Regions from separate parts of the Pseudomonas sp. GW821-FHT10C09 genome, predicted to be linked through region 1. Evidence: riboswitches for the same ligand, from Rfam matches in the RefSeq annotation. Region 1 holds a riboswitch; the other holds the start of a gene.
What was found. A riboswitch is a leader RNA that binds a small molecule or an ion and turns the genes downstream of it on or off. The one in region 1 is predicted to bind cobalamin.
Positions count from the first base shown of each region.

Region 2: it holds a riboswitch for cobalamin, as region 1 does, so the genes downstream of both, cobO (cob(I)yrinic acid a,c-diamide adenosyltransferase) here and cobW (cobalamin biosynthesis protein CobW) in region 1, are expected to answer to the same signal.

Region 1 is NZ_JBWKNG010000001.1:281,921-292,462, reverse strand. It holds gene AC07N8_RS01310 (fatty acid cis/trans isomerase) at 1-2,033, shown strand, start outside; gene nfuA (Fe-S biogenesis protein NfuA) at 2,158-2,742, shown strand; gene cobM (precorrin-4 C(11)-methyltransferase) at 2,913-3,659, opposite strand; gene AC07N8_RS01295 (cobalamin biosynthesis protein) at 3,741-4,154, opposite strand; gene AC07N8_RS01290 (CbtA family protein) at 4,151-4,858, opposite strand; gene AC07N8_RS01285 (CbtB domain-containing protein) at 4,870-5,061, opposite strand; cobalamin riboswitch at 5,182-5,409, opposite strand; cobalamin riboswitch at 5,587-5,798, shown strand; gene cobW (cobalamin biosynthesis protein CobW) at 5,899-6,972, shown strand; gene cobN (cobaltochelatase subunit CobN) at 6,976-10,542, shown strand, end outside.
Region 2 is NZ_JBWKNG010000007.1:23,945-34,486, forward strand. It holds gene AC07N8_RS08525 (cobyric acid synthase) at 1-446, opposite strand, end outside; gene cobD (threonine-phosphate decarboxylase CobD) at 443-1,435, opposite strand; gene cbiB (adenosylcobinamide-phosphate synthase CbiB) at 1,428-2,336, opposite strand; gene bluB (5,6-dimethylbenzimidazole synthase) at 2,333-2,983, opposite strand; gene AC07N8_RS08545 (cobyrinic acid a,c-diamide synthase CobB) at 2,980-4,362, opposite strand; gene cobO (cob(I)yrinic acid a,c-diamide adenosyltransferase) at 4,373-4,984, opposite strand; cobalamin riboswitch at 5,066-5,298, opposite strand; gene AC07N8_RS08555 (hypothetical protein) at 5,454-6,038, shown strand; gene AC07N8_RS08560 (PQQ-dependent sugar dehydrogenase) at 6,106-7,419, shown strand; gene AC07N8_RS08565 (C40 family peptidase) at 7,435-7,971, opposite strand; gene AC07N8_RS08570 (C40 family peptidase) at 8,137-8,763, opposite strand; gene hda (DnaA regulatory inactivator Hda) at 8,978-9,682, opposite strand; gene AC07N8_RS08580 (AI-2E family transporter) at 9,913-10,542, opposite strand, start outside.

The DNA.
Region 1 (10,542 bases):
ACGACGCGTTCGGCAAGCACGCCTGGCAACAGAAGGGCTTCTTTCCGGTGCTCGACGCCCAAGGCAGCCAAGCTGCGCTGATGGCACGGATGCTTGAGCTGGGCCACAAAACCCCGTTGCAACCCAATGCCAAATTGCCGGAAGACATTGTTCTCGGTCTGAACCGGGAAAACATGTGCGCCATGCCGGCGGAGTTCGACGGCTATGCCAGTTCACATCCCAAAGAGGGCATGCCGCTGGCGGTCACGGGCCTGACCGATCAGCAATACCAGACGCTGCAACGCTGGTTGGCGTCGGGTGCGCCGATCGATGAACAGGCGCTGATGCCGAGCGCGACAGAAGCGCTGGAGGTGGTGCAATGGGAAAACCTGCTCAACGCGCCCGGCTCCCGGCAAAGCCTGGTGGCGCGCTGGTTGTTTGAGCACTGGTTTCTGGCTCACATCTACTTCAAGGACGGCGAGCCGGAGCACTTTTTCCAATGGGTACGCTCGCGTACGCCCACCGGCCAGCCGATTGACCTGATCAACACCCGCCGTCCGAACGACGATCCAGGCACCCAGGTGTATTACCGCTTGTGGCCGGTGCAGGGGGTGATTGTGCAGAAAACCCACATCACCTATCCGCTGAGTGCGGCGAAGATGGCGCGGATCAAAAGCCTGTTCTATAGCGGTAACTGGCAGGTCAACGCCTTGCCGGGCTACGGGCCGGAACGACGGGCCAATCCGTTCGCTACGTTCGAGGCGATCCCGGCGCAGGCGCGCTACCAGTTCATGCTGGATAACGCCGAATACTTTGTGCGCACCTTTATTCGTGGCCCGGTCTGCCGTGGCCAGATTGCCACGGACGTGATCCGCGACAACTTCTGGGCGCTGTTCCAGGCCCCGGAACACGACCTCTATATCATCGACCCGAACTACCGCGGCCAGGCCACGCCGTTGCTGGCCATGCCAGGGCAGAACGATGACGTCGGCAGCGTCTTGAGCCTGTGGCATGACTACCGCGACAAACGTAACGAGTACGAAGCGCTGCGCCGGGACAGCTACGCAGAAGCTCCGGCGCCGAGTTGGTCGACCTTGTGGGCGGGGAATGACAACGCGCTGCTGAGCATCTTCCGCCACTTCGACAGTGCATCGGTGAACAAGGGCCTGATCGGCGATGTGCCGCAAACCATGTGGCTGTTCGACTTCCCGTTGCTGGAGCGCACCTATTACCAACTGGCGGTCAATTTTGATGTGTTCGGCAACGTCTCCCATCAGGCCCAGACCCGTCTGTACTTCGACCTGATCCGTAATGGCGCCGAGCAGAACTTCCTGCGCCTGATGCCGGCCGATTCCCGGGATGGCTACCTCGACGATTGGTACCAGAACAGCGGCAAATTCAAGATGTGGCTGGATTACGAGGCCATCGACGACGACACACCGACTGCGCTGAAACTCGACGAGAAAGACCCCAAGCGCGACTTCGCCCTGCAGTTGCTGGCCCGTTACGGCGATCTGAATGCCAAGCCCGATCCGATCAACCGCTGCAACGGCGCGTATTGCTCGCGACCGAACATCGATCCTGACTTGCAGAATGCCGAACAGGCCCTGAGCAGCCTGACATCGCGGCCGGCGGCTGGCTTGAAGGTCATCGACCAGTTGCCGGAAGCGACGATGTTGCGCATCGAAACGACGAGCGGCAAACGCGAGGTCTACAGCCTGCTGCGCAACCGCGCGCACAGCAACGTGGCGTTCCTGCTGGGTGAGTCGCTGCGCTACCAGCCGGGGCTCGACACGCTGACGATTTTCCCGGGCGTACTCAGCAGTTACCCGAATTTCATGTTCAACATCCTGGCCGACCAAGTGCCGGCCTTCGTTGATGCGATGGAAAACGCCAGGGACACCGACAGCTTTGAGAAAATCGTCGAACGCTGGGGAATTCGTCGCAGTCATCCGCAATTCTGGTTGTATTTCCACGACCTCAGCCGCTACGTCCACGAGACCGACCCGGTGGAAGAGGGCGTGCTGGACATGAATCGCTACGAAAACCTCTGACTCACCGCGATCTCGCTCCCACAGGGGATCAGGGGATTGTCGGAATCTTTCCCGACAAAAATACTAGGACTTTGTGCGGCGCGTTGATTGGCGTAAACTGCGCCCAAGCCTGCGAGGAGTTTCCATGACCGCTATAACCATTACCGACGCCGCCCACGATTACCTGGCTGACCTGCTCTCCAAGCAGAACACCCCGGGTATCGGCATCCGCGTCTTTATCACCCAGCCTGGCACCCAGTACGCCGAAACCTGCATTGCCTACTGCAAGCCGGGCGAAGAAAAACCTGAAGACACGGCGTTGGGGCTCAAAAGCTTCACCGCTTATATCGATCACTTCAGCGAAGCCTTCCTGGACGACGCGGTAGTCGACTACGCCACCGACCGCATGGGCGGCCAGCTGACCATCAAGGCGCCAAACGCCAAAGTACCGATGGTCAACGCCGACAGCCCGGTCAACGAGCGCATCAATTACTACCTGCAAACCGAGATCAACCCGGGGCTGGCGAGCCACGGCGGTCAGGTCAGCCTGATCGATGTGGTCGAAGACGGCATCGCCGTGCTGAAGTTCGGTGGCGGTTGCCAGGGCTGCGGCCAGGCAGACGTGACCCTGAAGGAAGGCATCGAGCGCACGTTGCTTGAGCGTATTCCCGAACTCAAGGGTGTTCGTGACGTGACTGACCACACGCAGAAAGAAAACGCCTACTACTAAGGTGTTCGCTGCGACATGAAAAAACGGCACCCGTGAGTGCCGTTTTTTTATGGGTGAAACTCACTGGCCCTTTCGCGAGCAGGCTCGCTCCCACATTGGTTCAGTGGCGTCCCCGGATTTTGAACACACCCGCATCCCCCTGTGGGAGCGAGCCTGCTCGCGAAGAGGCCCTATTGGCGATAGAGATGCGCATGCCCAGCGCGATACAGCGACGACTCGCTGAATTGATCACTCCCCAACACCCGTCCCACCAGAATCAACGCCGTGCGCCGAAACCCCTTGGCCGCAACCTTTCCGGCAATATCCTCAAGTGTCCCCACCACCCAATCCTGATCGGGCCATGTCGCCCGGTGGATCACCGCAATCGGACAGTCCGCGCCGTAATGCGGCAGCAGCTCAACGAGGATTTTCTCCAGATGATTCACACCCAAATGAATCGCCATGGTCGCCCCATGCTGCGCCAGGCTACCCAATTCTTCGCCTGCAGGCATGGCGGTCTTGTCGGCGTAGCGGGTCAAAATCACGCTCTGTGAAATGTCCGGCAAGGTCAGCTCAGCCCCTAAAAGCGCTGCACACGCCGCCGTCGCCGTCACACCCGGAATGATTTCAAACGCAATGTCGAGTTCACGCAGGTAGCGAATCTGCTCGCCAATCGCGCCATACAGACTCGGATCTCCGGAGTGCACTCGCGCCACGTCCTGGCCGTTGGCGTGGGCGGTTTTGATCAGATCAATGATCTGTTCCAGGTGCAATTCGGCGCTGTTGACCACCTGTTCGGCGCGATGGCCTTCCAGCACGGCTGCCGGCACGAGGGAGCCGGCATAGATGATCACCGGGCAGCTGCGAATCAGCCGTTGGCCTTTGACCGTGATCAGTTCCGGGTCGCCGGGACCTGCGCCAATGAAGTAGACGGTCATCGTCGTTTCCTGTGAAAAAAGAGGCTGGGCAACGCTTCAGATGAAGATTGCTCATGATCGAATGCGCGATTATCGGGGATTTTACGCAGCGCCGGCCAATGCCAGGGTCGCTTGCGCATATTTTTGTCGGGGGATCAGCAGTTTTACCGGCGCCTGAGCCAGCTGTTCGGCGAGTGCCAGGGCGGCACTTTCCGCTACGCCATAGCAGCCGGTGCGCTCGAACGCGATGTCGGAACGATGGCTGAGTCTGGCTTGATATCCGGCCAATTGTTCGCTGTTGAAGAACATCAACGGCAGTGCGAGTTGTTCTGCGAGTTCGATCAGGCCAGGTTCGTCGCGCTTCAGGTCAATGCTGGCGAGTGCCTTTATTTGGTGAAGCCCGATTTGATGAGCCTGCAGTGCCTGATCAAACAGTGCCCGCAACGTGCTGGCGGGGCAGCCGCGCTGGCAGCCCAGGCCGACCACTAGCGTCGGCGCTGTGCTGGCATCGGTCATGCGTGGTATTGGCCATCGCTTTTGCGGCGGAACAACCAGGCACTGATCAGGCCCAAGGCCAGCCAGAACGCCACGTTGGTCAACTGCGAAGCGATTTTGAATTGAGCTTCCAGGGCTTGCGGCGCGAGCATCGAATGCACTTCCGGTTGTGGTGCGCCAATCACGTGTGGAACGGCCAGAATCGCCACGCCCAGCACTTTCATCAGCCAATGACGGCTGAACACGATCAGCGCAATCCCGACGGCGGTGGAGGCCGCGGTGCCGATCCACCAGATCTGCCGTTGCGCCAGGTCCGCCGCAGCGGTGCCCGGCAGTTCAGGCGGCAGGCCCAAGGTGGGTGCGAGGACAAACGTCGCATAACCGGCCAGACCCCACAGCAGACCTTGAGCGGTGCTGTTGGGGGCACGCAGGGTGTAGAGACCGGCGAGCATCAGGGCGAAACCAACGGCCACCACCAGATTGCCGCCAGTGGTCGACAGCACGCGCTGCCAGCCGTCTTGCGGCTCCCAGGCTTCGGCGTCGTGGGTGTGTGCGGCCATGGCGCCATCGGCGTGTTCATGGGGTTGAACCACCGCCGGCTCGGATTTCTCGTAGGTTTCCGCTTGAAGAATCAGCGGTGCGACCCAGAAGCTTTGCAGCAGGGTCAGCAGCAGGGCGGCCAGTAGCCCGGTGAACCCTGCGGTTTGCGCAATACGCTTGATCATGTCGTCAGCTCTCAATGGCACGGGAACGCGGAGCTGTGACGGGTATCGTGCGCGGCGTTGTGCACCGCTTCGATGTGCGAGAAACCGGCGAAATACACAAGGCTGGCGCCCAGGATCGACGCGCAGATGGCGGCGGTCAGGCGTTGAGTCAGGGTGGAAGTGGTGCTGGTCGTTGTGTGGCCGGTGCTGCTGATGATCGACATGGCGCATCCCTCTGGTCTGTCAGCGGGTGAATAGAGCGCATGGAAAACCCCTGCGAGTCGGGCACGCAGACGTTCAAACAGCGCCCGCCCACCGCGGGTTTGTTGTTCAGTGATCGTAACGGTCACTTTGTGTTGCGGGCCGGTCTCCGGGCTCACGAGGGGCGCTGGCTTTCGCCTTGACCTGCAAGCATCACCTTCCCATGCCGAACTGCTGGCACAGTGGATTTGATGCTTCGCTCGCTTACCGTTGCGGGGGCAGCACCGGACTGACATGGCTTTGAGTAAAGCACATGATTCACCGGTTTCCCGTTTCACCCTGTGAAGGGCACCCGTAACAAAGTGCGTAGGAGAGCATGGCCGGGGGATTCGCGTCAATTGGCAAGGGTTCTCAACTCGAAGCCTTGTTGACTTCATCGCGAGCAGGCTCGCTCCCACATTGGAACGCGGTCACCTGTGGGAGCGAGCCTGCTCGCGAAGGGAGCGCCGCCAATGTCATGTGAACATTGACCCGCCCCAGCCCGATGCGTAGCCTTGCGCTTTCGAGGTTCTTCGGCGATTGCCGAAGCTAAGAAGGGAACGCGGTCAATGCCGCGGCTGCCCCCGCAACTGTGAACGGTTCAGTTTCTGCCATGCCACTGCATGCGCCAGCCATGGCGCGAGCGGGAAGGCGCAAAAACCGCCAGTCAAACGACTGGCCAGCCGTCAGCCAGGAGACCTGCCTCGACACAGATTCTGACTTTCAACCGGGCGGGGTGATCCGGTGGCGAAATCTTCCGCGCAGCGTGTGTTGCAGCGGTCGTCGTCCCGTATGCCCGCCACCTTGCCAAAGGGCATCCGATGAAAACACTGGCCAAACTCCCCGTCACCATCGTTACCGGCTTCCTCGGCTCGGGCAAAACCACCTTGCTGCGGCACATGCTCGACAACGCTCAAGGCCGTCGCATTGCGGTGATCGTCAACGAGTTCGGCGAGCTGGGCATCGACGGCGAAATCCTCAAGCAGTGCTCCATCGGCTGCACCGAAGAAGAAGCCAACGGTCGCGTCTACGAACTGGCCAACGGCTGCCTGTGCTGCACCGTCCAGGAAGAATTCTTCCCGGTGATGCGCGAACTGGTGGCCCGTCGCGGCGACCTCGATCACATCCTCATCGAAACTTCGGGCTTGGCCCTGCCAAAGCCGCTGGTCCAGGCCTTCCAGTGGCCGGAAATCCGCAGCGCCTGCACCGTTGACGCAGTGATCACGGTAGTCGACAGCCCGGCAGTGGCCGCCGGCACCTTCGCCGCGTTCCCGGATCAAGTCGACGCCCAGCGCAAACTCGACCCGAACCTGGACCACGAATCGCCGCTGCACGAGCTGTTTGCCGACCAACTGGCCAGCGCCGACCTGGTGATCCTCAACAAGGCTGACCTGATCAGCCCTGAAGACCTGGCGCGCGTGCGCCTTGAAGTCGCCGAAGAACTGCCGCCTGCGGTGAAAGTCATCGAAGCCAGCAGCGGTCGCGTGCCACTGGACGTGTTGATCGGCCTCGGTGCTGGCTCCGAAGAACACATCGACAGCCGTCACAGCCATCACGATCATCACCATGAAGGTGAAGACGGCCATCACGATGAGCATGACCACGACGCGTTTGACTCGATCTCCATCGAGCTGCCGCAAGCCGACGAAAGCCTGCTCATGGACGCCCTGACGCAACTGGTGGTCAAGCACGGCATCCTGCGCGTCAAAGGTTTCGCCGCGATCCCGAACAAGCCGATGCGTTTGCTGATTCAGGGCGTGGGCACACGTTTTGACAAGCACTTCGACCGTCAGTGGGGCGCCGAGGAAGCGCGGACCACGCGCCTGGTGTTGATCGGCCAGGAACTGGACGCCGTGCAGCTCGAAGCGCAATTGCGCGCCGCGCTCAGCGTTTAAGCCATGCACCTGCTCAGGACCCAGCCCGGCGGTTTCGTGTCGGATGACAACATCGCCGACCTTGGACAAACCCCCGCCGAGCTGGTGATCCTGTGCAGCGGCGATTCCAGCCTGGCGCTGCTCGCCGAAGCCGCGCAGCAACTGCCCGACGACTACCCGAGCGTGCGCCTGGCCAACCCGATGCAGGTGCAGAATCACGCCTCGGTCGATTTGTATGTCGATGAAGTGCTGCGCCACGCCAAGGTGATCCTGATCTCGCTGCACGGCGGTATCGCCTATTGGCGTTATGGCGTCGAGCGGCTGGTGCAATTGTCCGAGCGTGGCGTGCAGCTGATTCTGGTGCCGGGCGATGATCGTCCGGACCCGGAACTCAGCGACCTCAGCACCGTCGAGGCCTGCGACCGTGATCGGCTCTGGCAGTTTTTGCGTCAGGGCGGCATGAGCAATGCCCTGGACTTTTTCCGTTGCCTCGCCACTCGCTGGCTGGGCCGCGATTACGCCTGGGCCGAGCCGCAAGTCCTGCCGCGCACAGCGATTTACCACCCACAAAAAAGCCCCGCCGAACTGAGCGATTGGCAAGCCGACTGGCAAGCCGATCAACCGGTGGCAGCGGTGCTGTTTTACCGCTCGCATTTGCAGGCGGCCAATACCGCTTTCATTGATGTTTTCTGCCAGCGTTTGCAAGCGGCCGGGTTAAACCCTTTGCCGATTGCCGTGGCCAGTTTGAAAGAGCCCGGCTGCCTGACGGTGGTCGAGGATTGGCTGGATGAAGTCGAGGCGGGGGTGATTTTGAACACCACCGGTTTCGCCCAGTCCAGCCCCGAAGCGCCGCATTTGCGACCGTTTCGCCGCAACATTCCGGTGATCCAGGCGATTTGCGCCCAGGACAACGAACCCGGCTGGCGCGCCAGCGAGCAGGGCCTCGGCCCGCGCGACCTGGCAATGCACATCGCGTTGCCAGAATTGGACGGCCGGATCATCAGCCGCCCGATCAGCTTCAAGGACCTGGCGTGGCGCAGCGAGCGCAGTCAGTCGGACGTGGTGTGTTATCGACCGCAACCGGAACGCATGGACTTCGTCGCCGAACTGGCGCGACGCTGGATTGATCTGGCGCGGGTGCCGAACCGCGAAAAGCGCATCGCCCTGATTCTTGCCAACTACCCGACCCGTGATGGGCGGATCGGTAATGGTGTCGGCCTCGACACGCCGGCCGCTGCGTTGAACATCCTGCGTGCGCTACATCACGAAGGTTATCCGTTGCCGGCCGAGTTACCGGGCAGCGGCACCGCGTTGATTCAGCAATTGCTCGGCGGCGTCAGCAACGACCTCGACACCCTCGACCAGCGTCCGTGTCATCAAAGCCTCGCGCTGGACGAATACCAGCGCATGTTCGACGCCTTGCCCGAGGCCAATCGTCAGGCCGTGCTGGAACGCTGGGGCCCACCCGAAAACGACCCGATGTACCGTGGCGAACGGATGATGATTGCCGGTCTGCGCTTCGGCCTGACCTTCGTCGGCATTCAACCGGCACGCGGTTATCAGGTGGACCCGAGTGCGGTCTATCACGACCCGGACCTGGTGCCGCCTCACGGCTATCTGGCGTTCTACTTCTGGCTGCGCAACACCTACGGCGCCCACGGCGTGATCCACGTCGGCAAACACGGCAACCTCGAATGGCTGCCGGGCAAAGGCGTAGGGCTTTCGGAAAGCTGCTGGCCGGATGCGCTGCTCGGGCCGCTACCGAACATCTATCCGTTTATCGTCAACGATCCGGGCGAGGGCGCACAGGCCAAGCGCCGCACCCAAGCGGTGATCATCGACCACCTGATGCCGCCGCTGACCCGTGCTGAGACCTACGGGCCGCTGCGCAACCTTGAGCTGCTGGCCGACGAGTATTACGAAGCGCAACTGCTCGATCCGCGCCGCGCCCGGGAATTGCAGCGCGACATCCTGCAACTGGTGCGTGACACGCACATCGATCGCGAACTGCAACTGGACGAAAAACTCGACAGCGACGCTGATGCGGCGATCTGGTTGCCGCGGCTGGACACGTATTTGTGCGACTTGAAGGAATCGCAGATCCGCGATGGCCTGCACATCTTTGGCGAATCACCGACAGGGCGATTGCGCATCGACACCTTGCTGGCGTTGCTGCGGATTCCCCGTGGCGATGGGCGTGGCGCGCAATCGAGTTTGCTGCGGGCGTTGGCGAAGGCGTTTGAGTTGGGGTTCGATCCGCTGGATTGCGCGCTTGCTGATCCCTGGAGCGGTCCGCGTCCGATGGAATTGCAAACTGTCAGTGACGAAGTCTGGCGAACCGCCGGTGATGCCCGCGAACGCCTGGAATTGTTTGCCGCTCAACTCATCACCCACACTTTGTTGAACGAACCAGAACCCCCTCGCCACAAAGGCACCCTCCCACAGGGGGTACGCTGGGCCGAGGTGCATGCCATCCTCGACAGCCTGCGCGAAGTCGTCGCCCCACGCCTTGACGCCTGCGGCCCAGCCGAAATGCGCGGCCTGCTCGACGCCTTGAACGGCCGCTTCGTCCCCGCCGGCCCCAGCGGCGCACCCAGTCGCGGTCGTCTGGACGTGCTACCCACCGGGCGCAACTTCTATTCGGTGGACGTGCGCAACCTGCCGACCACCACCGCGTGGCGCATCGGCTTCCAGTCCGCCAACCTGATCCTCGAACGGCACCTGCAAGACCACGGCGATCACCTGCGCCAGCTCGGCCTGTCCGTCTGGGGCACCGCAACGATGCGCACCGGCGGCGACGACATCGCCCAAGCCATGGCGCTGATGGGCGTGCGTCCGGTCTGGGCAACGGGCAGTCAACGGGTCGACGATTTCGAAATCCTGCCGCTGAGCCTGCTCGACCGTCCGCGTGTGGACGTGACCTTGCGCGTTTCCGGGTTTTTCCGCGATGCCTTCGCCAACCTGATCCGTCTGTTCGACGCAGCGGTGCAAGCGGTCGCAGCGCTGGATGAACCCGACGACCTCAACCCCTTGGCCGCCAAAGTGCGCGCCGAGCGTGAAGCGCTGATGCAATCGGGTCTGGATGAAGACGCTGCAAATCGCCAGGCCGGCTGGCGAATTTTTGGTGCCAAACCCGGTGCCTATGGCGCCGGTGTGCAGGGCGCCATCGACGGGCGCCTGTGGCAAAGCCGTGATGACCTGGCCGAGGTTTACCTGAATTGGGGCGGCTATGCTTACGGCGGTTCCGACGAAGGCACCGCCGCCCGCGAACAATTCGCCCAGCGCCTGAGCCAGGTGCAAGCGGTGCTGCAAAACCAGGACAACCGCGAACACGACTTGCTCGATTCCAACGACTATTACCAGTTCCAGGGCGGCATGCTTGCTGCGGTGGAAAGCCTCAGCGGTGAAGCAGCGGCCAGTTACCACGGCGATCACAGTCAGCCGGATTTGCCGAAGATCCGTACCTTGAAGGAAGAGCTGAATCGGGTGATCCGCTCCCGGGCGGCCAATCCAAAGTGGATCGAGGGGGTAAAGCGTCACGGCTACAAAGGCGCGTTTGAACTGGCAGCGACGGTCGATAACCTGTTTGCC
Region 2 (10,542 bases), on a different contig from region 1:
ATGTTGGCGATATCGCCGGCCCGCAGATTGATCTCGGCCGGCGAGCCCGCACCTTCGACCATCACCACCGGATACGCCGCGCTCAAGCGTTCGTGAGAAGCCAGCACCGCTTGCATGGCGATGGCTTTGTAGTCGTGATAGGCAACGGCATTCATGGTCGTGACCGCACGCCCGTGAATGATCACTTGGGCGCCGGTGTCGCTGTTGGGTTTGAGCAGCACCGGGTTCATGTCGGTGTGCGGTTCAAGGTTGGCGGCCTGGGCCTGCACGGCTTGCGCACGACCGATCTCACCACCGTCCGCCGTCACCGCGCTGTTGAGCGCCATGTTCTGCGGCTTGAACGGCACGACGCTTACGCCCTGGCGCACCACCCAGCGACACAGCGCCGTCACCAGCGTGCTTTTACCGGCATCGGACGTGGTGCCCTGCACCATTAACGTGGTCATCGGGTTTCCTTGGCGTACGCTTCAAAGGCTTGCGTCAGGCGAGTCCAGTCCGCTTCGTCAGCGGGCAGGCCAAAACGCAGGCTGCTGTTGTGCGCAAACAAACGCAGCAAAATGCCCTGACGGGCCATGAACTCATGCAACTGCTCGGCTTGATCGGTGATCAGCCACTGGAACAAGGCGCATCCGCCCTGCGGCTTGAACCCGAACTGCTCCAGCAGCCGCGCCAGACGTTCGCTGGCTTCTTCACTGCGCTGGCGCTGGCGGGCGTGACCTTCGGTGTCCAGCAGACAAGCCCGGCCAATCACTCGGGTCGGCCCACTGACCGCCCACGGCCCCACTTGCTCAGCGAGCAGTTTGAGCAGCTTGCGTTCCGCCAGTACGAAGCCCAACCGGACGCCGGCCAGACCAAAAAACTTGCCGAACGAACGCAACACGATCAAGCCGACCAGATGGGTAAACGGCGCCACACTCAACTGCGGCGTGTTGTCCATGAACGCCTCGTCCACCACCAGCCAGCCACCGCGCGAGGCCAGGCGGGTGTGCCAGTCGAGCAGGCGACTCGGGGGCAGACTCAGGCCGGTCGGGTTGTTCGGGTTGACCACCACCAGCACGTCGAGGCTGTCGATAAAGAAGTCGACTTCCTGCTCCAGCACTTCGCGCACGATGTAGCCGCAGCGCCGCCAGGCTTCGGCGTGCTCGGCATAACACGGCGACAGCACGCCGACCTTGCCGGCACGGCGCAATCGCGGCAGCAACTGGATGGCCATTTGTGAACCGGCCACCGGCAGTACTTGCGCCGCGCTGTAATAGTCGCAGGCCGCCTGCTCCAGGCCGTCATCGGTTTCCGGCAAGCGTGCCCAGGCGCGCAGCGGGATCTCCGGGACCGCAAATGGCCAGGGCGCCAGGCCGCTGGACAGGTCGAGCCAATCACCTTCTGCGATGCCGTATTCGAGCGCCGCCTTGCGCAACCGGCCACCGTGCTCAAGCATAGAATTCAGCCCCCACGCAGAGAATCAGCAACCATAACCATACCCCGCGCTGGACCAATTGCCAGCCGCGATCAATGGAGTCGGCATCCGCCGGCACACCTTCGCCCAGTTGCGGACGCTGATGCAGTTCGCCGTGATAAATCGCCGCCCCGCCCAACTCGACGCCCAATGCACCGGCGCCCGCCGCCATCACCGGGCCGGCATTCGGGCTGTCCCAGGTCGGGCCTTGAGTACGCCAGCATTTCAACGCCAGCCGGGTTTTGCCCAGCAGCGCGTAGGTCAATGCCACCAGGCGGGCAGGAATGTAATTGAGGACATCGTCGATTTTCGCCGCGGCCCAGCCGAAGCGTTCGAAGCGCTCATTGCGATAACCCCACATCGCATCCAACGTGTTGCTCAATCGGTAGAGAACCACCCCAGGCGCACCGGCCACGGCAAACCAGAACAGCGCGGCGAACACGGCATCGCTGCCGTTCTCCAGCACCGATTCGGTGGCCGCACGGGCGACTTCGGTCTCGTCCAGTTCGCTGGTCTGGCGGCTGACCAGATAACCGACACGCTTACGCGCTTCGTCCAGATCATCGCTACGCAGCGCCTTGGCCACCGGCTCGACGTGTTCGCCGAGGCTGCGCATGCCGAGGGCGCAATACAGCGCAAGAATCTCGACGACCCAACCGACATAAGGCGCCCAGGACAATGCCGTGGCGAGCAAGGTCAGCGGCACGACCGCCATCACCCACGCGGTGACGCCATGACTGCGCCAGCCGCGCCCTCCCCCATTGAAACGTTGCTCGATGCGCTCGGCAAAACGACCGAACGCCACCAGCGGATGCCAGCGTTTGGGTTCACCCAGCAGCGCGTCCAGCGCCACTGCGGCGACACTCAATAACGCCACACTCATTGACTCACTCCCCAATAATTTTCGTACAGCAACTCACTGAGCGGACGCGCTTGCGCCCAGCCTTCGAGTACCAGCATCGGCGCCGGATAGAATTCCTTGACCGGCCCCAGACAAAGAACCGCCAACGGCTTGGCCCCGGCCGGCAATCCCAGCAGGTCCGCCAGTGCTTGCGGCTCGAACAGCGACACCCAGCCCATGCCCAGGCCTTCGGCGCGGGAGGCCAGCCACAGATTTTGAATCGCGCAGGACAACGAGGCCATATCCATTTCCGGCAAGGTGCGACGGCCGAAGATGTGACGCTCGCGATCATCCATCAGCGCGGCGACCAGCACTTCGGCACAGTCACTGATGCCTTCGACCTTGAGCTTCATGAATTCGTCGGTGCGCTCGCCGAGGGCTTCGGCGGTGCGGATGCGTTCTTCTTCCACCAGCGACTGGATCTTGCCGCGCAGGACCCGGTCGCTGATGCGGATGAAACGCCAGGGCTGCATCAGACCGACGCTGGGCGCCTGGTGTGCGGCTTCGAGCAGGCGTCGCAACAGCTCGGGCTCGACCGTGCCGCCGCTGAAGTGACGCATGTCACGGCGTTCGCCGATGGCGCGGTAGACCGCTGCGCGTTCGACCTGACTGAATGCGTTGTCAGTCATGGCCTCTTCGCGAGCAGGCTCGCTCCCACAGGGTTCAGGTGATCCATTGTAGGAGTGAGCCTGCTCGCGATGGCGATCTCAAGGTCAGGCGCAAACAATGCGGCTACCGCTGAAGGGTTTGACGGAAAATAAAAGTGCACATAAGAAGCCGTCATCCGCCCCTCACGATAAACCGCCTCCGCTCCCCGCCCACCATTCGGGCTCAGGCCACGCGCAATCGGTTCAAGCTCGGTGCTGGTCAGCGAATGGTGATACGTGTGCCCGCGCAACGAACCTTCCGGCAATTCCACCGCTTGCAACGCCAACGCGGCCAGACGCTTTTGCATCACCGCATCGCCCTTCAGCAAGCCCACCAGTTCGGCGCGAGTGCCGTCGACATCGGTCAGCGAGTCGAGCAAATACAACATGCCGCCACACTCGGCCAACAGCGGTTTACCGGCCGTATGATGCGCACGAATCGCGTCGAGCATCGTGGTGTTCTGCGACAGTGCAACATGGTGCAATTCCGGATAACCACCCGGCAGATACAAGCTGTCTGCCTCTGGTAATTGGCTGTCACGGATCGGCGAGAAAAACCGCAACTCGGCGCCCATGGCTCGCAGCAAATCCAGGCTCGCGCCGTAGGTGAACGCGAACGCTTCATCACGGGCCACGGCAATTCGCACGCCCGCGAGCAACGGCTCGGCAGGGATCACATCCGGGGCGGCAAATTCAACTGCTGGCGGCAGCGCGACTTCGCAACTGCTGGCCAACGCATCGGCCGCCGCATCAAGACGCAGATCGAGATCGTTCAGCTCACTGGCCTGCACCAGGCCCAGATGCCGGCTCGGCAATTCGATCCCGGTTTCCCGCGACAACGCGCCGTACCAACGCAAACCTTCGGTGAGGCTGCCTTCGAGCAGTTGCGCATGACGCAATGTGCCGACGCGGTTGGCCAATACGCCGGCAAACGGCAAGTCCGGCTGATACTTCGCCAGCCCCAACGCCAATGCACCAAAGGTCTGGGCCATGGCGGTGCCATCGATCACCGCGAGCACCGGCACACCAAAGTGCCGCGCCAGGTCGGCGCTGGAAGGCGTGCCGTCGAACAAGCCCATGACGCCTTCGATGAGGATCAAGTCGGCTTCAGCGGCGGCTTCCCACAACAGTCGACGACTTTCCTGCTCGCCGACCATCCACATGTCCAGTTGATACACCGGCGCACCGCTGGCGCGCTCGAGAATCATCGGGTCGAGAAAGTCCGGGCCGCATTTGAATACGCGCACCTTGCGCCCCTGATTGCGATGCAAACGGGCCAGCGCAGCAGTGACGGTGGTCTTGCCCTGACCGGAGGCCGGCGCGGCAATCAGTACCGCCGGGCAGTGACGACTGTTTTTCATAAAGTAGTATTCACAGCTCGACGCCTTTTTGCGCTTTGATCCCGGCCTGGAACGCGTGCTTGATCACGCCCATTTCGGTGACGGTGTCGGCGAGTTCGATCATTTCCGGCTTGGCGCCGCGACCGGTCACCACCACATGTTGCATCGGCGGACGTGCCTGCAAATCACTGAGCACCTGATCGAGGTCGAGGTAGCCGTGCTTGAGGGCGATGTTCAGCTCATCCAGCACCACCAGGCCAATCGACGGATCGTTGAGCAATTCGCGGGACACCGCCCAGGCGGCTTCGGCGGCGGCAATGTCACGCTGGCGGTCCTGGGTTTCCCAGGTGAAGCCCTCGCCCATGACATGGAAACGCACTTGCTCCGGGAAGCGACGGAAGAACAGTTCTTCGCCGGTGCTGTTGCGGCCCTTGATGAATTGCACCACACCGCACTGCATGCCGTGGCCCATGGAGCGGGCGAGCATGCCGAACGCCGAACTGCTTTTGCCTTTGCCGTTGCCGGTCAGCACCAGCAGCAGGCCGCACTCGTTCGGGGAATTGGCAATGCGTTCGTCGATCACGGCTTTTTTGCGCTGCATGCGCGCCAAATGGCGTTCGTCACGATCTGGGGTATCGGTCATGGGGGAGCTCTCCGTTGAGGCTGGATAACGGCGGGCAGGCACAAGAATAGACGGCAAGAAGCCTGGCATCGCCCACCGTGATGCCGCTGGATGAATCAGGCCGGTCTCCGGGCTCATGAGCGGCGTTGGCCGGACTGCGCGCCTTCCCATGTCGGCTTCGACACAGTGGCTCAAGGCGCAGTCTTCACTCATTTACCGTTGCGGGGGCAGCGCCGGGATCGTGACGTTTCGTCGCTTGACGATAGTCACTCACCGGCTTCCCTGTTTCACTCTGTCGGCCACCGCCACAGAGCACCTGAAACAAGCCGCGAAGGTTAGAGGGTTGGGGGTGGAGCGTCAAATGAAGACAAAGCTCCGGCGAGCGATATACTGCCGCCGATCCATTTACTGACGCCAATCTTGCGCCACACTGTCAGCAGTGATATCAAAGAGCCACAAACCCAACAACACAATTACAAGGGTGAGCAACATGCAAGGCATGATTATCAGCAATCCGAAGCTGGAATTCCTGCGACCGGTGCTGGAACGCTGGTTTGACTGTATCGACCGCTACAACTCGGTTCGCGGCGATAACGAAGCGCCTTACTGGCATGACGAAAAGGCCAACCTTGGCCTGCTCAATGCCGCTGCGTGGATGGCGGAAATGGTCACGCTGCAAAACACCACGACGCGTAAACAGAACGAAGAAGGCGAGCGCAATGCCCGCGCCGACCTGTTTATCGCCACCGCCGAAGAGCGCGCCTACTTTCAGGCCACTCAACGCTGGCCCAAGGTCAACAGCCTGAATCTGACCCAGGCACTGCAGGACATCACCAGCGATGCCAAACGCATCAGCTACGCCAGCGACCTGAAACTCGGCTGCCTGTTCGTGGCTCCGCAAAAAGCCCAGCAGAGCGCGACCCCCGAAGAACTTCAGGACATGGTCGACGACCTGCAAAAGGAACACTGCTGCGCTGTGGCCTGGTATTTCCCTTACGCCTACCGCAAGTTGCGCAACGAAGCCGGAAACTATCACCCCGGTATCGCGGTGCTGCTCAAGGAAGCTCGCGGCTGACCATTGAACCATCGCTGCGTTTATCTTCTCTATGAATTAAGACACTGCATTCATAGGGAAGACCGCCATGCGCAAGCCCCCGCTCGTTCTCGTCATCGTGCTCGCCGGAGGGCTCGCCGCCTGTGGTGAAACCTCCAGCCTGCAAGTCTCCGACGGCACCGGCCCGTCACCCAAGCTGCCCGAACCGAATAAAACCCTGATCCCGACGGTGAACATCGCCCCGGCGATCGGCTGGCCGGCCGGCGCGAAACCCACCGCTGCCGCCGGCACTCAAGTGGCGGCCTTCGCTGAAAGCCTCGATCACCCGCGCTGGCTCTACGTGCTGCCTAACGGTGATGTGCTGGTGGCCGAAACCAACGCGCCGCCCAAACCCGATGACGGCAAAGGCATTCGTGGCTGGGTCATGAAGAAAACCATGGGCCGCGCCGGCGCCACCGTCCCCAGTGCGAATCGCATCACACTGCTGCGAGACAAGGACCACGACGGCATCGCCGAAACTCGCACGGTGTTCCTGGAAAACCTCAATTCGCCATTTGGCATGACGCTGGTCGGCAATGACCTGTACGTGGCCGACACCGACCGCTTGTTGCGTTTCCACTATGAAAACGGTGACACCGCGATCAAGTCGCCGCCGATCAAGGTGGTCGATCTGCCGGGAGGCACGCTGAATCATCACTGGACCAAAAACGTCATCGCCAGCAAGGACGGCAGCAAGCTGTACGTCACCGTGGGCTCGAACAGCAACGTCGGCGAAAACGGCCTGGACAAGGAAGAAGGCCGCGCGGCGATCTGGGAAGTGGACCGCGCCACCGGCAATCACCGGATATTCGCCTCAGGGATTCGCAACCCCAACGGTTTGGCCTGGGAGCCTCGTAGCGGTGCGCTGTGGACGGCGGTCAACGAGCGAGACGAGATTGGCAGCGACCTGGTGCCGGACTACATCACTTCGGTCAAGGATGGCGCGTTCTACGGCTGGCCCTTCAGCTACTACGGCCAACATGTCGACATTCGCGTCGAGCCGCAAAACCCGGACCTGGTGGCCAAAGCCATCGCGCCGGACTACGCGGTCGGCCCGCACACCGCGTCGTTGGGCCTGACGTTCGCAGAAGGCAACACCTTGCCCGCGCAATTCAAGGAAGGCGCCTTCATCGGCCAGCATGGCTCGTGGAACCGCAAGCCGCACAGTGGCTACAAAGTGATTTTCGTGCCGTTCGCAGGTGGCAAACCGACCGGGCAACCGGTGGATGTGCTGACGGGATTCCTCAATAAAGACGAAGACGCCATGGGCCGGCCGGTGGGCGTGGTGATTGATCAGCAAGGTGGCTTGCTGGTGGCGGATGATGTGGGGAACAAGGTGTGGCGCGTGACTGCCACAAAATAACCGCCGGCGGTGGGACTAGGGATTACGCGCCAGGTGCTCGGGCTGCAGAACGCGCTTGGCGCTCAGGTAAGCCTTCTGCCAGTACGCCTTGGACAGGCTGTCGAGCTTCACCGTGCCACCCGTGGCGGGTGCATGAACGAAGCGCCCTTCGCCGACGTAAATCCCGGCATGGCTGACCTGAGAGCCGCCATTGGTGGCGAAGAAAATCAGGTCACCAGTTTGCAAACCTTCCTTGCCCACATTGGCGGCTTGCATGCTGATCATTTCACGCGTGGTACGCGGCAGGGAAATGCCGGCGGCATCCCGGTAGACGTAGCCGATCAGCCCACTGCAATCGAACCCCGAGTCGGGTGTATTGCCGCCCCAGCGGTAAGGCGTGCCCACGAGCCCCAATGCACGGAACAACACTTCTTCCGCCTCGGGGGAGAATGCCTGGGAAGAACCAAAGACGATGGGTGCGCGAACCACCGGCGCTGGGGGCGGTGTGCGGCTGGCGCAGGCGCTGAGCAGCGCTGCGAAGAACATGAGTGCGAGGCGGGCCGACATCGTCATAAGCAGAACATCCTGATCTGGCTGCGGCTTTTTCTGCCGGGAAGACAGAAAAGAAAACCGCCTGCGTTGGACGCAGGCGGTTTGCCATCAATAATAGATCAGGATTCTAGCGGCTATGCGGCAAACTTCAAGTAAGACTTTAACTTCGCCTTACAAACTGTAAGTTTACTTGCGAGCGGTGACCACGGTCGGGGCCATCGCGAGGGCGCGCTTGGCTTCGATGAAGGTCTTGCTCCAGTAGCTGTCGCCCAGGCTATCGACCCGGACACCACCGCTTTTGCGGCTGCTGGAGTGGATGAACTGGTTGTCACCCAGATAAATCCCGGCGTGACTGACGCGACCGCGACGACCGTTGGTGGCGAAGAACAGCAGGTCGCCCGGCTTCAGCGCGCTGCGAGCGACCAGAGGTGCGTCAACGTTGATCATTTCGCGAGTGGAGCGTGGCAAGTTCATGCCCGCTTCTTCACGGAACAGATAACCGATGAAGCCGCTGCAATCGAAACCGGCTTCAGAGGTACCGCCGAAACGGTAACGGGTACCGATCAGGGACATGCCACGTTCAAGGATGCTGTCTGCCAGAACCGGAAGCTGGTACGACTTGCCATCGGCGAAGTCAGCCAGTTCTTTATCGGTGGCCAGCTCTTCCTGGAAAAGAACGGAAGAGGATTGCGCGGTAACTGAATTTTTAACCTGCTGTTGTTGCTCTTGCTGGGACACTGGAGAGTGAGCAGCGCAACCGAACAACAGGGTGACGAGTGCGAGAGGCACGAGGGGTGCGAAGCGCTTTAGCATGGGCACGACCGTGGCTGATAGTTGTAAAGAAGTCGAGACTATGCCCGCTATCATCCTCATTTGCAAATTCAATCGAACTTTATGTGACTTATCGGTTTCTCGTTAACATCTAAGCGCTTAAGCCCGTTTTAAACGCTTGCGCAGCCTGCAGCCCTGTAGGAAAGCGCATTTCCTGGCGCCTGAAATATGCCGAAACCCCTGCCAGGCTTAGACTTTACCAGCCAAGAGTTTCTTTCAGAAAGGGGATGGTCAGCTTGCGCTGAGCTTGAAGAGAGGCCTGATCGAGACGCTCAAGCAGCTCGAACAGCGCACTCATGCTGCGAGTACCGCGGGTCAAAATAAAATGCCCGACTTCATCGGTCAGGTGCAGCCCACGACGCGACGCACGCAATTGCAAGGCACGCAATTTGTCTTCGTCGGAGAGCGGACGCATCTGAAAGATCAGTGCCAGGGTCAAACGCGACTTCAAATCCGCCAGCTTCACCGGCAGTTCACGCGGTGAGGTCGACGCGGCGATCAGCAGGCGCCGACCGCTGTCGCGCAGGCGATTGAACAGATGGAACAGCGCCTCTTCCCAATCCGCCCTGCCGGCAACTGCCTGTAAATCATCCAGGCAGACCAGTTCGTATTGTTCGAGGTTATCGAGAATCGAGATGCCACGGTCCAGCAGTTCGGCCAATGGCAGGTACACCGCCGGCTCTCCCAACTGCTCGAAGCGCAGGCAGGCCGCCTGCAACAAGTGCGTACGCCCTACCCCGTCCTTGCCCCAGAGATAAATCAGGCTTTCGGTCCACCCGGCGTCGGCTTCGCATAGCCGCTCGACATAGCCGAGTGCAGCGGCATTGGCGCCTGGGTAGTAATTGATAAAGGTAGCGTCATCACGCAGACGCACACCTAGGGGCAGCTGAATCGGTTTCATGCTGACTGAACAGTTCCAAAGGAACCGTTAGTGGCCTCTGTGTAAAGTTTGCGAAGTTTATACCCGTGACGCTGGTCGCACAATGCGACAGACCACAAGCAAAATCAAAGGTTTGCGTTAACGCACTGGTTTTATGACAGTTTTGTTGGCGGTGCATGTGACAGCCACGCGAGGGATGCAGGCCAACCCGGCAATGATCCGGGTTGGCCGCGACAACCTTTCAGTGATCCTTACAACTGCGGCTCATCCTCACCACTGTACATCTCAGAATCTTTATACAAATCATGCACATGGCGCACCAGCACCATGATCACCGCCGCCACCGGCAACGCCAGCAACACACCGGTGAAACCGAACAGCTCGCCGCCCGCCAGAATGGCGAAAATCACCGCCACCGGGTGCAGGCCGATCCGGTCCCCGACCAACAATGGCGTCAGCACCATGCCTTCCAGTGCTTGCCCGACCATGAACACTGCAACAATGCCCAACATCGGATAAAGGTCGCCGCCGAACTGGAACAGACCGGCAATCAACGCCGCGCCAATCCCGATGACGAAGCCCATGTACGGCACGATCGCGGCCAGACCGGCGATCAAGCCAATCAACAGCCCCAACTCCAGCCCCACCAGCATCAGGCCCGACGCGTAGATCACGCCCAGCGCCACCATCACCAGCAATTGCCCGCGCACGAAAGCGCCGAGCACTTCATGACACTCACCAGCGAGCTCGACCACCCGCTCTTCACGATCGCGCGGCAGCAGGCTGCGGATCTTCGCCACCATCAGGTCCCAGTCCCGCAGCAGGTAGAAACTCACCACCGGGATCAATACCAGATTGGCCAACCAGCCAATCAGCGCGAG